One region of the Streptomyces endophyticus genome, then DNA from elsewhere that is predicted to be linked to it. Evidence: riboswitches for the same ligand, from Rfam matches in the RefSeq annotation. Region 1 holds a riboswitch; each other region holds the start of a gene.
What was found. A riboswitch is a leader RNA that binds a small molecule or an ion and turns the genes downstream of it on or off. The one in region 1 is predicted to bind cyclic di-AMP.
Positions count from the first base shown of each region.

Region 2: it holds a riboswitch for cyclic di-AMP, as region 1 does, so the genes downstream of both, OKJ99_RS19405 (M23 family metallopeptidase) here and OKJ99_RS04250 (C40 family peptidase) in region 1, are expected to answer to the same signal.
Region 3: it holds a riboswitch for cyclic di-AMP, as region 1 does, so the genes downstream of both, OKJ99_RS26025 (transglycosylase family protein) here and OKJ99_RS04250 (C40 family peptidase) in region 1, are expected to answer to the same signal.

Region 1 covers NZ_JAOZYC010000015.1:6,789-10,042, forward strand. The annotation lists gene pcrA (DNA helicase PcrA) at 1-840, opposite strand, end outside; cyclic di-AMP (ydaO/yuaA leader) riboswitch at 1,027-1,178, shown strand; gene OKJ99_RS04250 (C40 family peptidase) at 1,187-2,386, shown strand; gene OKJ99_RS04255 (hypothetical protein) at 2,471-2,824, opposite strand; gene OKJ99_RS04260 (C40 family peptidase) at 3,128-3,254, shown strand, end outside.
Region 2 covers NZ_JAOZYC010000122.1:194,013-197,266, reverse strand. The annotation lists gene OKJ99_RS19415 (ABC transporter permease) at 1-189, shown strand, start outside; gene OKJ99_RS19410 (tyrosine-protein phosphatase) at 370-1,167, opposite strand; cyclic di-AMP (ydaO/yuaA leader) riboswitch at 1,551-1,721, shown strand; gene OKJ99_RS19405 (M23 family metallopeptidase) at 1,725-2,507, shown strand; gene OKJ99_RS19400 (SGNH/GDSL hydrolase family protein) at 2,680-3,254, shown strand, end outside.
Region 3 covers NZ_JAOZYC010000139.1:45,785-49,038, forward strand. The annotation lists gene eno (phosphopyruvate hydratase) at 1-366, opposite strand, end outside; gene OKJ99_RS26025 (transglycosylase family protein) at 844-1,563, opposite strand; cyclic di-AMP (ydaO/yuaA leader) riboswitch at 1,568-1,726, opposite strand; gene OKJ99_RS26030 (transglycosylase family protein) at 1,907-2,953, opposite strand; gene OKJ99_RS26035 (recombinase family protein) at 3,193-3,254, opposite strand, start outside.

The DNA.
Region 1 (3,254 bases):
GCGGAAGCGGCGGCGGTAGTGCTCGGCGACGTCCGGGAACGCGCGCAGCAGGTTCACCGTCGTCATGATCAGGTCGTCGAAGTCCAGCGCGTTCGCCTCGCGCAGACGTCCCTGGTACATCGCGTAGGCCTGGGCGAGGGTCTTCTCGAAGCCGTCGGCCGCGGTCGCCGCGAAGTCCTCCTCGTCGATCAGCTCGTTCTTGAGATTGCTGATCTTGGCGCTGAAGGACTTCGGGGGGAACTTCTTCGGGTCCAGGTCCAGGTCGCGGCAGACGAGCGCCATGAGCCGCTTGCTGTCGGCGGCGTCGTAGATCGAGAAGGAGGACGTGAAGCCGAGCTTCTTGCTCTCCCGGCGCAGGATGCGCACGCACGCGCTGTGGAAGGTGGAGACCCACATCGCGTTGGCGCGCGGGCCCACCAGGTCCTCGACGCGCTCCTTCATCTCGCCCGCGGCCTTGTTCGTGAACGTGATCGCGAGGATCTGGCCGGGGTGCACGCCGCGCTCGGCGAGCAGGTACGCGATGCGGTGCGTGAGGACGCGGGTCTTGCCGGATCCGGCGCCCGCGACGATGAGCAGCGGGGAGCCGCCGTGCACGACGGCCGCCTGCTGGTTCTCGTTCAGCCCCTCCAGGAGGGAGGCCGAGTCGAGGACCGGGCGCGGGGCGCCGTCCCGGTAGTGCGTGTCCCTGCCTTCGGGCGCGCCGAGCTTCCCGCCGAACAAGTCGTCCGGCATCGGCTCCGGGGCCCCGTCGTCGTGCTCGGGGTCCGGGGGCGGCGGCGGGGGTTCCTCCGCGCTGTTCTGGAGGCCGGTCAGGAAGCTGTCGTCAAAGAGGCTGCTCATCGCTCTACGAGTCTAGGCGGCCCCACTGACAACCCGTGGCTGCCTTCGGAACTCCGAGGACCCTCCAGAGGGCAGATCACGAAAATGTATCGGGCATATCGAACATCAACCTTCACAGCAGCCACACGAGTTGGCTACGGTGCAGCCGGGCAGCCCGTCCCCCCGCCCGCGAATGTCGCGGCGAACGGGAAGCCCCCGCTGAGTTCCGTACGCCGTAAGGCAGGGAACCGGGGACCCAACCGACCTTGGGGTGAATCGGTCAGCCGACCGTAGGGCAGCCTTCCGCGTACCACGCCCGAACCCGACAGCTAACCCGGTAGGCGGACGACGGAAGGAGTCGCCTGCCTTGGCGTCGCACCGCAAGCCCCGCAGCCGTTCCCGGATGACCGGCGGCCTTCGCACGACCCCCGCGGTCGGCATCACGACCGCCGCCCTCACCTCCGTGGCACTGCTCTCGCAGACGGCACAGGCCGCGCCCGCGCAGCCGTCGTCGAAGCCGCGCCTCGAAGAGGTCCAGCAGAAGGTCGACACCCTGTACCGGCAGGCCGAGGTCGCCACCCAGAAGTACAACGGGGTGAAGGAGCAGACCGACTCCAAGAAGCAGCAGGTCGACAAGCTCCTCGACGATGTCGCGCAGCGCACCGACGAGATGAACACGGCCCGCCAGAAGCTCGGCAGGTACGCCGCCGAGCAGTACCGCTCGGGCGCTGTCAGCGACACCGCGACCATGTTCCTCGCGGACGATCCGGAGGACTACTTCTCGCAGCGCCAGCTGATGAGCCGGCTCACCGACGAGCAGAAGAAGTCGGTCGACGACTATCAGTCACAGGCGCGCGAGACCGCGAAGAAGCGCACCGAGGCGCAGTCGAGCCTCCAGGACCTCACCGAGTCGCAGACCGAGCTGAGGTCGTCGAAGGAGACCGTCCAGACGAAGCTCTCCGACGCGCGCAAGCTGCTGGCCGAGCTGACCGCCGAGGAGAAGGAGCGGCTCGCCGCGATCCAGAAGGCCAAGGAGGCGGCGGCCCGCAAGAAGGCCGCGGAGCTGGCCGCCAAGCAGAAGGCGGCGGAGGCGGCGAAGCGGGAGGCGGCCGAAAAGGCGCGCCAGCAGGAGGAGGCCTCCGGCTCGTCCTCCGGTTCCTCTTCCGGTTCCTCGGGGTCCTCCTCCGGCTCGTCGGACGCCTCGTACGCCACGAAGGCCGCGCAGGCGCTCGCGTTCGCCAAGTCACAGGAGGGCAAGCCGTACGTGTGGGGCGCCACGGGCCCGGACTCGTACGACTGCTCGGGTCTGACGCAGGCGGCGTGGAAGTCCGCGGGGATCTCGCTGCCCCGGACGACCTGGGACCAGGTCGAGATCGGCAAGACGGTGCCGCTCTCCGATATCCAACCCGGTGACCTGGTGTTCTTCTACGACGACATCAGCCACGTGGGCCTCTACATGGGCGACGGCATGATGGTCCACGCGCCGAAGCCGGGCGCGGTCGTGCGCGAGGAGTCGATCTACTACGACGGCACGTCGTCGATCCACAGCGTGGTGCGGCCGGCCTGATGTGCGCAGAAAAATGTCGCAGTTATACGTCTGACTGCGACATTTTTCTGAGCGGGCCCCACTCCGGGCCGGGAGACCGGATTCTCAGGTCCAGAGCACCGCGATGAAGATGTTGACGACGGTGAGCGCGCCGACGGTGATGAAGAGGCCCTTCTCCGCCTTCTCCTCGTCCCGCTTCACGTAGACGATGCCGAGGATCACGATCAGGAGCGCGAGCTTCACGCCGATCTTGATGTTGTTCACGGTGCTGCCGTCGGCCTGATTGAGGCCGACCAGGGCGACACCGGTCACCAGCATGGTCAGGGCGCCGTGCAGCATCGCCTTGTTGAAGCGGGCCGCGCCCTCCTTCATCGCCGACATCTGCGTGAGGAAGCCGCCGAGCAGCGAGGCGATGCCGATGACGTGCAGGCCGACGAAGAGGTGGATGAGTACGTCCATGGCTCGGAGCCTAACCGGACGCCCATGGCCCACTACGGGCGCCCCTTTGCCACTCTGTTATCACTCTCCGCCACCACCCGTAACAAACAGGCCAGTTACGAACAATCCGGCGCCAACCCGTTACGCAGAGGTTTAGCGTCCTTTCTCAGGTGACCGGCTCCCCACCGCCGCCCGGGCCAGGGGCGGCAGTCGGACACCACCGCCGAGAAAGGTCCGGCGGCGGCCCGCTCCCCCTGTGCGGGCCGCCGCCGGACGCGCGACCGGGGGTCGTGCGTTTCGGGCGGCCGTCCAAAGGAGGACCTTGTGCCGGCAGCGCACCGCAAGCCCCGACCGCGTTCGCTCAGCGGCGGGACGGTCCGTACCGCGGCCGCCCTCGCCCTCGCGTCCGCGGCCACCGTCACCGCCCTCGACGGCGGGGCGGCGCACGCGG
Region 2 (3,254 bases), on a different contig from region 1:
GCGGCGGGGCTGGCGCTGGGCACGACCATCGCGCTGATCACGCTGACCCCGATGATGCGCGGCATGACGGGGGAGTCCCCGTACATACCCCCGCTGGTGTACGGCACGTTCGCGGCAGGCGCGGTGTGCCTCGGCCTGCTCGCCGTAACCCTCCCTGCCCGCGCGGCACTTCGCGACAGAGAGGGGTGACGTCGGGCCTCGGCCGAGGCGGTGCTGCCGGGCGTCAGGTGCTGCCGGGCCTCGGCCGAGGAAGCGCTCGGGCGGACGCTAGGGCCCTTCTGACGGGTCAGGCTGGACGCGGACGGCGTCAATGGGCGGTGCAGGCGCGTGCCAGACCCCGCGACTCCGGCAAGATCCGTCAGAAGGGCCCTAGTCGAGGAGGCGCTCGCGCAGTCGCTCGCGCGTCGCCGCGGTGACCTTCAGGCCCTCTTCGAGGTAGCGGTCCGTGCTGCCCCAGTGCTCGTCGATGGTCTCGAGGCCCGCGTTGAGGTACTCGATGCGGGCGTCGAAGAGCGGGCTGAGCAGCTCCATGATCTCGGGGGAGTAGGCGTCCTTCGCGGTGGCGGTGCGGCGCACGTTGTAGCGGCGGTGCTTCTCGTTGGACTTGAGGTAGTCCGCCTCGATGGCGTCGCGCTCCACGCCCACCGCGAGCAGCGTCACCGCGATCGACAGACCCGCGCGGTCCTTGCCCGCCGCGCAGTGCATCAGCGCGGGGAGGCTGTCCTCGGCGAGGGAGTGCAGCACGCGGCTGTGCTCGGCGGTGCGCTCCTTGATCATGGTGCGGTAGGAGTCGACGAGCCGGTTCGCCGCGCGGCCCTCGGAGAGGATCTGGCGCAGCTGGTCGATGTTGCCGTCGCGGACCATGGTCCAGAATTCGGCGCCGTCGGCGGGGTCGTTGAGCGGCAGGTTCAGGTTGCGCACGCCAGGCAGTTCGACGTCCGCGCCTTCCAGCTTCTGGTCCGCGGAGTTGCGGAAGTCGAAGACCGTGTGCAGGCCGAGGGAGGAGAGGAAGGTCGAGTCCTCGGCCGTGGCGTGGGCTAGGTGACCGCTGCGGAACAGTACGCCCTGGCGCACGCGCCGGCCGTCCACGGTGGGCAGGCCGCCGACGTCCCGGAAGTTGCGCACTCCGGTCAGCTCGGGCTCGGTGGACGGTGCGTGCTGCGTCACAGGGGCTCCTCCCAATCGGTGCACCGGCGTTGGGTCGCCGGCGGGCGCGCTCCTGACGATACGACATCGGTTCCACAGGCAACCATCTGTCCGATTCGCACCGTTCTGTGTCAACTGTGCATGAATCGGAGGGGCTTGTGGGCGTGTGCGTGACCGGCTTCATGTTCGTGACGCTGCGTGCCGGGCGGCCCGGATTGCCTCCCCAGTAATCCCCGAAAGTATGGCGTTGGTAAAGCGAAGAATGTCGACGCAGGGTTACACAGGGAAGCCTCAGAAACCCAAGGAATTGCCCCCGTAGATGAATTCGGGGTTTGTCGCCGCCATTGCCGTTCGCCTACGGTCACCAATCAATCCGGTCGGAACGCCTAGTCCTGCCGCCGCCCGGATTCCTTTCGACTACCCGTCACGGCAGGAGCGGGGGACCCACACGCAGTACGCCGCGGAGGGATTTCCCGAAGTGGCTAGGGGTGAAGCCGTGCCCGCACCCCGGGCGCGGCCGGGCATCTCCAGCCCGAACCCGACAGCTCACCTCGTAGGCGACGGAGAGGAAAATCAGCATGCCCGCAAAGGGAAAGCACCGTCTTTCGACCTCCCAGCGCATCGCCCGTGTCGCCGCCGTCGCCTCCGCCGGTGGAGCCGCGCTCGCGCTGCCGCTGATGGGCGCCTCCGGCGCGCAGGCCGCGACGTCCGGCGCTACCGCCGACACCACGACGTACACCGTCAAGGCCGGTGACACGCTCTCGAAGATCGCCAAGGCGCAGGACGTCGGCGGCGGCTGGAAGAAGCTGTACGAGGACAACAAGGACGCCGTCGGCTCCAACGCGGACCACCTCAAGATCGGCGTCAAGCTCGCCGTCGGCGGCGCGGCCGACAGCGACTCCGGCTCCGAGGCCGCGGCCGCCACCGCGCAGGCGAGCGCCAAGACGACCGCCTCCGGCGACTACGCGGCGCCGGTCGACGGCGCCAAGGGCACGGACTACGGCAACTCCGGATCCATGTGGTCCAGCGGCAGCCACACCGGTGCCGACTTCTCGATCCCGACCGGCACCTCCGTGAAGTCCATCGCCGAGGGCACCGTCGTCTCGACCGGCTCGGGCGGCGCGTACGGCAACGAGGTCGTCATCGAGCACGCCGACGGCCACTTCTCCCAGTACGGCCACCTGTCCTCGATCGGCGTCGCCCAGGGCGACACCGTGACGGCCGGCCAGGAGATCGCCAAGTCCGGCGCGACCGGCAACGTCACCGGCCCGCACCTGCACTTCGAGGTCCGCACGACCGCCGACTACGGCTCGGATGTCGACCCGATCGCCTACCTGAGCGAGCACGGCGTGAACGCCTGAGACGTGTCGTAGCGGCTCGTCGACCCGCTCCATTCGGCGCCCGGAGGGAATCCCTCCGGGCGCCGAATCGCGTTCCCCCAGTTATTCCCGAGATCGCGAGTGGGGTATCTCACCAGGCGTCAACCCCTACCTACGATGGCGTAGGTCACTTTTCGCGAGCGAAACTACGTGGGTGGCACACGAATCGAGAGCACTCACGGATTCACTCAACGGCGCGATCCGGTCCTACGCGGCCGTGGGAGACAGCTTCACCGAAGGAGTCGGCGACCCCGGCCCCGACGGAAAGTTCGCGGGCTGGGCCGACCGGCTCGCCGTCCTCCTGGACGACCGTGTCCCCGAGGACACCTTCAGGTACGCGAACCTGGCCGTGCGCGGCAAGCTGCTCGACCAGGTCGTCGCGGACCAGGTCCCCAAGGCGGTCGAGCTCGCCCCCGACCTGGTGACCCTGGTCGCCGGCGGCAACGACATCATCCGCCCCGGCACCGACCCGGACGACGTGGCCGAACGCTTCGAGAAGGCCGTCGTCAAGCTCGCCGACGCGGCCGGCACCGTCATGGTGGCCACCGGCTTCGACACCCGGGACGTGGCCGTGCTCAAGCACCTGCGCGGCAAGATCGCCACGTACAACATGCATGTGCGGGCGATCGCCGACCGCCACGGGTGCCTGATGCTCGACCTGTGGTCCCTCAGGTCCATCCAGGACCGCAGGGCCTGGGACGAGGACCGCCTCCACCTCTCGCCCGAGGG
Region 3 (3,254 bases), on a different contig from region 1:
GGCGGCGTGGGCCACGGCGAGCGAGACGCCGAGGATCGCGTTGGCGCCGAGCGAGCCCTTGTTGTCGGTCGCGTCCAGGTCGAACATCGCCTGGTCGATCAGGCGCTGCTCGGTGGCGTCGTAACCGACGAGCTCCGGGCCGATCTGCTCGATGACGGCGAGGACGGCCTTCTCGACGCCCTTGCCCTGGTAACGGTTCGGGTCACCGTCGCGGAGTTCGATGGCCTCGAAGGCACCGGTGGAGGCACCCGACGGGACGGCCGCGCGGCCGGTGCTCCCGTCGTCGAGGCCGACCTCGACCTCGACCGTGGGGTTGCCTCGGGAGTCCAGGATTTCCCGGGCTACGACGACGTCGATGGACGGCACGAGCATCTCCTTCTGGGATGTGACGCAGGCTATGCGGGCGGCTGCTTGGATACGTGGGCCCGCACCCCTGAGCGTAACCGGCTCGCGGGCATCGGCCATCCGAACGCCCGCCTCGTGGACAACGCCCTGAGCGAAATGTTCCTTAACGGAACAAAAACAGCGACCTCCGTCCCGGCTGTGCCGGAAAGGAGGTCGCCGAAGTGAGCGGCCCGTGGGGACGGGGGGCGGGCCCTTCTGACGGATCAGGCCGGACTCGGAGTGCCGTGTCCGGTCGGCTCCGCGAGCGGGGTCTGGTACGTGCAGCTGCAAGGCGGAGGAGGGCGACGACGCGGAGCGTCGGCAACCAACGACAACGCAGCAGATGCGCGTGCCAGACCACGCGACTCCGGCAGGATCCGTCAGAAGGGCCCGGAGGCGGGGCTCGGCGTCCGCCGATGCCGAGCCCGTGCCTGGGTCGGTCCTGCGCGGACCGGACGCTTAGCTGAGGTGCAGCTGCTGACCCGGGTAGATCAGGTTGGCGTCCTTGACGATGTCCTTGTTCTTCTCGAACAGCTGCTGCCAGGTCGTGTCGTGCGCCTCGGCGATCTTGCTGAGGGTGTCACCGGACTCGACCTTGTACTCGCCGTCGCCCTTCTCGACCTTGTTACCGGTCGGGGTGGTGACGGTGTCCTGCTTCGGAGCCTCCTGCTTCGGAGCCTCCTGCTTGGGGGCCTCCTGCTTCGGGGCCTCCTGCTGCTGCGGCTGCTCGCGCTGCTCGGAGCGGTCCGCACGCTGCTGGGTGTCCTGCTGCTGCGAGGACGAGTCGTCCGCGCCACCCTCGTTCGGGGTGGAGGACAGGCCGGAGCCGCAGTTCGGCCAGGCACCGCTGCCCTGCGAGGCGAGAACCTTCTCGCCGACGGCTATCTGCTGCGCCTTGGAGGCCTGGTCGGCGGTGGAGGCGTACTGGTCGCCGCCGTAGGCGGACCAGGTGGAGGACGAGAACTGCAGGCCACCGTAGAAACCGTTGCCGGTGTTGGTGGACCAGTTGCCACCGGACTCGCACTGCGCGACCTGGTCCCACTCGGACGTGGTCGCGGCGGAGGCGGACGTGGCACCCATCAGCGGCACGGCGACGGCGGCAGCGGCGACTCCGCCGAGCGTGGCGACGCGAACGGCCTTGGACGGGCGGCGGTGCTTGTTCTTGCCGGAAAACAGCATGGAGATATCTCCTCACCGACGCCTGCGAGGTGAGCTGTCGGGTTCGGACCAGTGAGTGCCCGGCAGACGCATCCTTGTGCGCTGCTTAACCCCAAGCCCGTCCGGTCTCCCGGAAAGGCGGCTTACCTGGGTCCCCCGCTCCTGCCTACGGCGCTTACGCGTCGACTGTTCCCGTACGGACGTTGGCAGGATTCGGCGTGACGTCCATCGGGGCCCGCTGAAGCGAGCGGTCACGAACGTAAGCGGTCGATCCGTCCGATTTCAAAGTCGATCAGGGGCTTTGAGACCCATGTCTCACTCGCTCGACATCGGACAAAGCCCCTCGAACCGGCCCGAACTCCCGCTACCTTTTGTCCGATCCGTCCCCAAGATCCAGGCTCTGACCAGGAAGGATGAGGTCTGGGTCGGTACCGACCGTCTCCTTGTTCCGCTCATAGAGCGCGTCCCATCCGCCGTGCACGTCCTGGGCCTTCGCGATGCCCCAGAGGCTGTCGCCGGCGTGGACCTCGTACGTGTCGCCGGCGCGCTTGTCGTCGCGCGAGGCGTGACGGCCCTCTCCCGTACGGGAGTCGGAGCCGCCACCGTCGTCGTCGGCGGCGCGATCGCCGCGGTGACGGCCGGACGTGGCGTCGTCCGGGGCCTCACCGGAGGGGGAGGCGGACGGCGAGGCCGTCTCGGAGGCGGCGTCGTCAGAAGGCGCGTGGGACTTGTCACTTGACGGGCTCGGAGAGTCCTCGCCCTGGTTACCGGAGGTATCGCCCGACTCGCCCGCCGAGGGGGCGTCCGACGGGTCGGAGCCCTCGGGGTCGTCGTGACCCTTGTCTCCCGAATCCGCGGAATCCGTCGAGTCCTCCGGGTTCGCCGAATCCGCCGAATCCGTCGCGTCCGTGGAGCCGGTGTTGTCGGCGCTCTCGTCGACACCCTCGTCCGCCTTGTCGCCGGCATCGGTGTCGGACGACGACTCGGAAGGCTGCGGCGACGCGGACACACCCGGGTCGACGTTCGCCGAGTCGTCGTCGTTGGTAAGACCCGACGTGAGCGAGCACATCGGCCAGGCGCTCACGCCCTTGGCGTCGAGGACCTTCTCGGCGACGGATATCTGCTGCGAGCGGCTGGCCTGGTCGGCACGCGGGGCGTAGTCGAGCCCTCCGTACTGCTCCCATCTCTCCTGCGTGAACTGGAGACCGCCGTAGTAGCCGTTACCGGCGTCCAGGCTCCACTGCCCACCGCTCTCGCACTCGGCGAGCTTGTCCCACGCCTGCGTGGTCGCGGCGCTCGCGCCGCTCGCGGCGAACAGCGGGATCGCGATGGCGCTGCCGGCGACTCCGGCGGCGACGACGAGAGCAGGGGCCTGACGGGGGCGACGGTGTCGACCGTTCCCGGAGAGCATGCGGTTGCCTTTCGCGAGACTGATGCTGCTACGCGCGACGGGTGGTGCAAGTGGTGCGGGTTGTGCATGTGTCGCGATGATCCGTGAACGTAGCGGCACTCGAACTCCTGTCACAAGTCGATGCAGCGTAGATCACGTGAAAGTCACATTGTTGACGGTCCGTCAGTTCCGGAATGTTCTGCACCCCGCGAACTGTGCGACGAATCCACACAGTTCGCGGCAATCCAGGCCACCCGCTTTCAGGCGGCCGCCCCACCACCGACCCGCATACCGGAGGAATCCGTACCGCCCTCACCGACGC